Regions from separate parts of the Rhodococcus globerulus genome, predicted to be linked through region 3. Evidence: riboswitches for the same ligand, from Rfam matches in the RefSeq annotation. Region 3 holds a riboswitch; each other region holds the start of a gene.

Region 1 (2,264 bases), 280 kb from region 3:
CGGGACCGCCCACCCCACCGGATACTGGGCCGAGGAGCTGGTCGAATCTCATCGGGCGTTCGTCGATGCCGGATATGACATCGTGATCGCAACACCCGGAGGCAAGGTCCCGGTTGTCGATGAGGGAAGCCTTGCCCCCGAGGTCAATGGAGGTCAGGAGGGCGCTGATCGCATGCGCAAGTACATTGCCGATCTGCAGCCGGCGCTGAACTCACCCCACGTTCTCGAAGAAATCGACTCCGATACCTACGACGTGGTCTTTGTTCCAGGCGGACACGGGCCGATGGAGGATCTCGCAGTGTCCAAAGCCTTCGGCGAGCTTCTCGTGAAATTCTTGGACGCAGGCAAGGTTGTCTCGGCAGTCTGTCACGCACCGGCAGCGTTGCTCCCCGCGCGCAGATCCGATGGAAGCTGGCTGTTCGACGGTTACAACCTGACCTCCTTCACCAACGAAGAGGAGACCCAGGCAGGTTTGGCGGACAAGGCTCCGTGGCTGCTCGAAACGAAGCTACGCGAGCAGGGCGGCAAGTTCTCGAATGCTGAGGCGTGGTCCCCCTACGTCGTAGTGGACCGCAAGCTGTACACCGGACAAAACCCGGCGTCGTCCAAGCCTCTCGCGGAGCGAATCATCGCGGACTTGAGCTGAGCTGTCGAAGTTTGTAGATCTCAACGACGGAGCGAAACCCCTAAACGGAGTGCTACACGTACCCGCTTAGGGAATCGTTCTGTCCGGGAGCGCTTTTCCGTTGGTGCAGAATGATCCAGGTCTGCGCATAAACCGACTTCGCCTTCATTATCCCTCGATGCCGACCACCGAGATACCCACCTTCTCAGATGCTCTCGCGCGAAAGCCTGTGGACGGAATATGCGGCGATAGAGTTACATCGAGTCATGATGCGTTTCCAGTTCGAGCTGGTACCGGTGGACGAGGTCGAACCGTCGAGCCAGATACGCAACCAGGAAGACCCGAGCACCGCACATCTTCGAATCAGCCGGATCTCAATGCTGGACACCACCCGAAAAACCGGATAAGCAGCGTTCCATGTTGGGGTGCAAAGGTTTTCGGCGATGATTGTCCGTGTTAGATTTGAGCCACGGTCATGAGCACCAGCATCAAGCCCTGGCTTGCTGGTCGGCAACCCTCCCGCGCGGTGGGGTGCTCCAGGTGACGACCCGGCGGCATCTGCAATTGATTCCGCAAGCGCGCAGGGTGAGGGTAGAGCCCGGCGCGTGTCCGCACTCATTCGAAAGGTCCCCGGTCGTGGTTGGATCACCTGGTTTCTTGCACTTTGCAATCGAGTTGGACGGCGCGGGAAGCCATCCCGCTGCATGGCGGGTGTGGGGTCACCCACCCGCCGAGCTACTATCGCCTCGGATTCTTCGGTCGAGCGCAGCGACCGCAGAGGCAGCCGGATTCTCATTTGTCACCTTCGACGACAGGGTGGTGCCGGAGGGCACACTGCACCCGGTGGGCAGGTTGGATGCTGGGGCTCGCGCGGCGTACCTCGCCTCGACGACAGGGCAGGTTGGGCTCGCCCCGACAGTGCAGGCCCTGACAACCGAACCGTTCCACCTCGCCACCCAACTCGCCAGCCTCGACCACGCGTCAAGAGGCCGCGCTGCCTGGGTGGTCGGTGCGGACAACTCCGTCGACGTCAACGAAGCCGTCGGCTTCGAGCCCCGAAGCGCCGAGGCCGCGAGCCGCGAGGTCCGGGACGTCGTGGACCTTGCACGCCGACTGTGGGATTCGTGGGAGGACGACGCTGTCGTCCGCGACCCCGCGACCGGCCGCTACCTCGATCCGGACAAGGTCCACCACGTCCGGTTCTCCGGCGAGTTCTTCGACGTCGTCGGCCCCCTGATCACTCCACGGTCCCCGCAGGGCCAGATAGTCGTCGTGGGAGACGCCGATCTCGGCGTGTCGGACCTCCTCGACGTCGTGCTGGTGTCGGGCCATGACACGTCCGCGATCGCCGAAGAGGCGGCCCGGCAACAGGGTCTCACCTTCGCCGACATCGAGGTAGTTTTCGACACCCCCGACCAGACGGCACAGTCGCGGCTCGCCGCGCTCGACGAGCATTCGCCGTGGCCCGACCGTGGACGGCTCCGTTTCACCGGTTCGGCACCCGACCTCGTCGATCTGCTGAGTTCCCTTGCCGGCATCGTCGATGGCGTCCGGATCCACCCCGCCGTCGTCACAACCGATCTGAAAGTCCTGCGCGAGAGCGTCGTTCCTACGCTGCAGGAATTATCGGTGCACCGCG
Region 2 (2,264 bases), 590 kb from region 3:
TGCGACGGCGGAGCCGAGGTCGCGCAGGAGTTGTACACGCGCCTTGAGAGCGTAGGCGGGTGCGCCGAGGTCGGCGAACGTGACGCCGTGGTAGCTCGGATCGGGGGTAGTGAAGTTGGTGTGTCTGCCTTGCGTCCAGTCGAAAGTGCCGCCGTCGACGATGACGCCGGCGATGGCCGTGCCGTGTCCGCCGAGATATTTGGTGGCGGAGTGCAGCACGATGTCGGCGCCGTGTTCGAGGGGGCGAAGCAAGTACGGCGTCGCGACGGTGTTGTCGACGATCAGGGGGAGGCCGTTCTCATGAGCCACCGCTGAGATCCCGGGGATGTCGAGGATGTGGTTCTTGGGATTGGCGATGGTTTCGCCGAAGAAGGCCTTGGTGTCGGGGCGGATGGCTTCGCGCCAGTGGTCGAGGTTGTCGGGATCCTCGACGAACGTGACTTCGATGCCGAGCTTGCGAAGCGTGTAGTGCAGGAGGTTGTAGGTGCCGCCGTACAGGTAGGGGCTGGCGACGATGTGGTCTCCGGCCTCCGCGATGTTGAGGATCGCGAGGGTTTCGGCGGCCTGACCCGAGGACAGGAGGAGTGCCGCGACACCGCCTTCGAGTGCAGCAATGCGCTGCTCGACGGCGTCCTGCGTTGGATTCATGATGCGCGTGTAGATGTTGCCCGGCTCAGCAAGGCCGAACAGCGCGGCGGCGTGGTCGGTGCTGTCGAAGACGTAGCTGGTGGTCTGGTAGATCGGCAGTGCGCGCGCGTTGGTGGCGGTGTCTGCGGTTTGTCCGGCGTGGACCTGCTTGGTCTCGAAGGACCAGTTAGCTGAGATGTCGGTCATGATTTGTGTACTCCAGTGGTCTGACGGATAGCTGTCGGACGGGGGCGAATGATCGCCGCCCCGTGCTGGGGTCTATCTACAAGTGCGACACATACTGAAAAACCTCCGTGGGGCTCGGCCCGGTCTGGGGTCCGTCCCTGTCGGACCCGCGCTTGTCGCCTGGAAATCCGGTGAAGCTGCAATTGCGCAGTTTCGCCTCGAGGCGACCTGGTCATCACCCGGGGCACCCCACCGCGGTTGGAGGGTTGCCGTCCAGCGAGCCGGGGCTTGACGCTGGTACTCATGACCGAGCTGAATTCTACCGGGAGTGAAGCCGAAGGATGACGCGGGTCGAAGTGTGCGGCGTCACCAGTCGCCATTCGACGCGACGGTGCCCACTAGCAGGCAAAAGTTACCGGTGAGTAGTGACTCGGAGGAGGGGCTGCCGGTTGCGGCCCCCAGCGTTAGCAGTACGCTTGTCTTGTTTGGGACTCATCTCCCGGGATCAGTCCACACAGTCTAGGTTTGATAATCGAACCGTTCGCGGACTCACTCACAAAGTGTGACCGCAACCGTGTAACCAGGGGAAACTTCCTAGGAGGACGCGAAGCACCCATGTCCAAAATAAAGGTTGAGGGCACCGTCGTCGAACTCGACGGCGACGAGATGACACGCATTATCTGGCAGTTCATCAAAGACAAGTTGATCCACCCGTACCTCGATGTGAACCTCGAGTACTACGACCTCGGTATCGAATACCGCGACGAGACGGATGACCAGGTCACCATCGACGCCGCACACGCGATCCAGAAGCACGGCGTGGGCGTCAAGTGCGCCACCATCACGCCGGACGAGGCTCGTGTCGAGGAATTCGGTCTCAAGAAGATGTGGCGTTCCCCGAACGGAACGATCCGCAACATTCTCGGCGGCACGATCTTCCGCGCACCGATCATCATCTCGAACGTTCCGCGACTCGTCCCGGGCTGGACCAAGCCGATCATCATCGGCCGTCACGCATTCGGCGACCAGTACCGCGCCACAGACTTCAAGGTCCCCGGCCCCGGCAAGGTGATGATCACCTACACGCCTGAGGACGGCAGCGCACCGATCGAGCACGAACTGGTCAACTTCCCTGAAGAGGGCGGCGTCGTCCAGGGGCAGTACAACTTCACCACGTCCATCCGTGACTTCGCTCGCGCGTCGCTCACCTACGGACTGCAGCAGAACTACCCGGTGTACCTGTCCACCAAGAACACCATTCTCAAGGCGTACGACGGTGCCTTCAAGGACATCTTCCAGCACGTCTACGAGACCGAGTTCAAGGCTGAGTTCGATGCCGCAGGTCTGACCTACGAGCACCGCCTCATCGACGACATGGTCGCTTCCGCACTCAAGTGGGAGGGCGGCTACGTCTGGGCATGCAAGAACTACGACGGCGACGTTCAGTCCGA
Region 3 (2,264 bases):
GATCACCGTCGCCGCAGGTTTCTCCGGACACGGATTCAAATTCGGGCCGGCGTTGGGTGAGCTGGTGGCTGATCTGGTGGAAGGAAATGCTCTGTCGCCGCAGCAATTCCAGTTAGGGGTGCGGTGAATGCGGCGCAAGGAAACCGAAAGGAAGATCATATGAGTGTCGAGATTGCGGGAATCGGCGGCGTAGAGGTGCGGTCGGTGTCGCAGAACGATCCGCTGGCAGCGCCGCTCATCGCGGAATTGGCGCTGGAATACAGTTCGCGATACGGCGGTACGCGTGACGAGATATTCGAAGATCTCACCACCTATCCGGCCGAGGAATTTGCGCCTCCGCACGGAGCGCTGCTGGTTCTCACGCTCGGTGATCAAGCCATCGCCGGTGGTGCGTTTCGTCAATTCGATTCCACCACTGCCGAACTGAAAAGAATCTGGACGTCAGCGTCCTTTCGTCAGCGTGGCCTCGGAAAGATCGTTGTCCGGGAGTTGGAGTCCGAGATCGCAGCTCGGGGATACCGCAGGGTCTATCTCACAACCGGTCCGCGCCAACCCGAAGCGGTCGCGCTCTACTTGTCCTGTGGCTACGCACCGCTGTACGACACTGCACTATCACCGCTCGAGGTGGGGATTCATCCATTCGAGAAGAAGCTGCAGGTGCGACATGACTACGACCGGCGGGTATCGGCATGAGCGCGGCGGCGTTCCCGAAAATGTGGCGTAGCCTGCAATTCCTACTGAACGAGTTGACAACTCGCGATCATCTCGTAGACTTGCGAAAGACCATCTCGAGCGACAGAGAGACCTGGCTCAATGAAGTCGCAGCAACCCTTCGTGTCATCGCGTGAGGGTGCTACCGCCAGGATCGATGGAGGAATGAAGTAATGAAGGCAGTTGAAGGCGGTTTCGATACCGCGTGGTCGCGTCGTCACGTAGACCTGTGCCGCACAGCAGGATCGTTCTGTACTCACTGACCATGGCCGCGATGTTTGCCGTCGTAGTTGACCCTGGTCAGTCTCTCGAGGCTCCCGTACGTGGGTAAGCCTGTTTTCTCTTCTCTTCGTAGCTGATTCGTGCTTGCTTGCCCCGTTCTCCGGTGGTGACAAGCGCGCTTTTCCGCATGCCCCTTTAGGAGTTCTTGGTGTCTTCACGCTCAATCGGTGCTCGCTCACGCGTCACCGTCGCCGCTGGTATCGGCGCTATCTCGGTTCTCGGCACCGTACTTGCCGGTTGCAGCACCAGTAGTGGCGACACCAGCGCCGACGCCGGGCCGGCCCAGTCAGGTGGAACCCTGCGCTACGGACTCTCGACGGCGCCTACCTGCGCCGACCCCGCACAGGCGGGCACGAATCAGACCGTGTATGTCACTCGTACCGTGGTTGATTCGCTGACCGACCAGGATCCGGAGACGGGTGAGATCACACCGTGGCTGGCAAAGAGTTGGGACATCAGCCCCGATGCAGCAAGCTTCACGTTCACGTTGCGCGACGATGTCACGTTCAGTGACGGTACGCCGGTGACGGCCGAGTCGGTCAAGAAGAACTTCGACGTGGTCAAGGATCTGGGCCCGAACGCCTCACTGGCAAAGAGCTACCTGTCCTCGTACACGGGCACCGAGGTCGTCGACGCCCACACCGCCAAGATCAATTTCTCCGGTCCCAATGTTCAGTTCCTGCAGGCAACTTCGACCCCGCAGCTCGGCATTCTGGCGGACTCGACCACGGCACTACCGTCGGAGCAGCGTTGCTCCGGGACAGCCGTTGTCGGATCCGGCCCGTTCGTCTACACGGATTGGCAGCAGGATCGATCGGTCGCGATCGAGAAGCGCGCCGGGTACAACTGGGCCTCGGATGTGACCGGCCACCAGGGGGAGGCGTATCTGGACGGCGTCAACTTCACGGTTGTGCCGGAGTCGGGAGTGCGTGCGGGCAGCGTCGCATCCGGCCAACTGGACGCGGTCAGTGACGCGTTGACGCAGGACGCTCCGCAGATCGAAGCGGCAGGCGGGCGAATTCTCACCCGGCCCAATCCTGGTGTGAGCTTCTTCTTCCAGCCCAACGTGAGCCGCGGTGTTCTTGCCGATCAGGCTGTGCGCCAGGCAATCATCCCCGCCATCAATCGGCAGGAACTTGTCGACACGGTGCTGGATCCGTCGTTCTTCCCGGCGACGAGCCCACTTGCGCACACCACTCCGCTCTATGCCGATCAATCAGGTGTCGTGACCTATGACGCTGACAAAGCGGAAAGGCTACTCGATGCGGCAG

Evidence for each region. Region 3 has a riboswitch for S-adenosylmethionine ahead of KYT97_RS31255 (putative leader peptide). Riboswitches for the same ligand answer to the same signal wherever they lie in the genome.
Region 1: it holds a riboswitch for S-adenosylmethionine, as region 3 does, so the genes downstream of both, KYT97_RS12505 (LLM class flavin-dependent oxidoreductase) here and KYT97_RS31255 (putative leader peptide) in region 3, are expected to answer to the same signal.
Region 2: it holds a riboswitch for S-adenosylmethionine, as region 3 does, so the genes downstream of both, KYT97_RS08670 (bifunctional o-acetylhomoserine/o-acetylserine sulfhydrylase) here and KYT97_RS31255 (putative leader peptide) in region 3, are expected to answer to the same signal.

What each region holds. Positions count from the first base shown of each region.
Region 1 is NZ_CP079698.1:2,762,165-2,764,428, forward strand. It holds gene KYT97_RS12500 (type 1 glutamine amidotransferase domain-containing protein) at 1-646, shown strand, start outside; SAM riboswitch class IV at 1,097-1,210, shown strand; gene KYT97_RS12505 (LLM class flavin-dependent oxidoreductase) at 1,262-2,264, shown strand, end outside.
Region 2 is NZ_CP079698.1:1,895,138-1,897,401, reverse strand. It holds gene KYT97_RS08670 (bifunctional o-acetylhomoserine/o-acetylserine sulfhydrylase) at 1-834, opposite strand, end outside; SAM riboswitch class IV at 978-1,122, opposite strand; gene KYT97_RS08665 (NADP-dependent isocitrate dehydrogenase) at 1,429-2,264, shown strand, end outside.
Region 3 is NZ_CP079698.1:2,480,251-2,482,514, reverse strand. It holds gene KYT97_RS11305 (FAD-dependent oxidoreductase) at 1-127, shown strand, start outside; gene KYT97_RS11300 (GNAT family N-acetyltransferase) at 160-693, shown strand; SAM riboswitch class I at 781-875, shown strand; gene KYT97_RS31255 (putative leader peptide) at 885-974, shown strand; gene KYT97_RS11295 (ABC transporter substrate-binding protein) at 1,142-2,264, shown strand, end outside.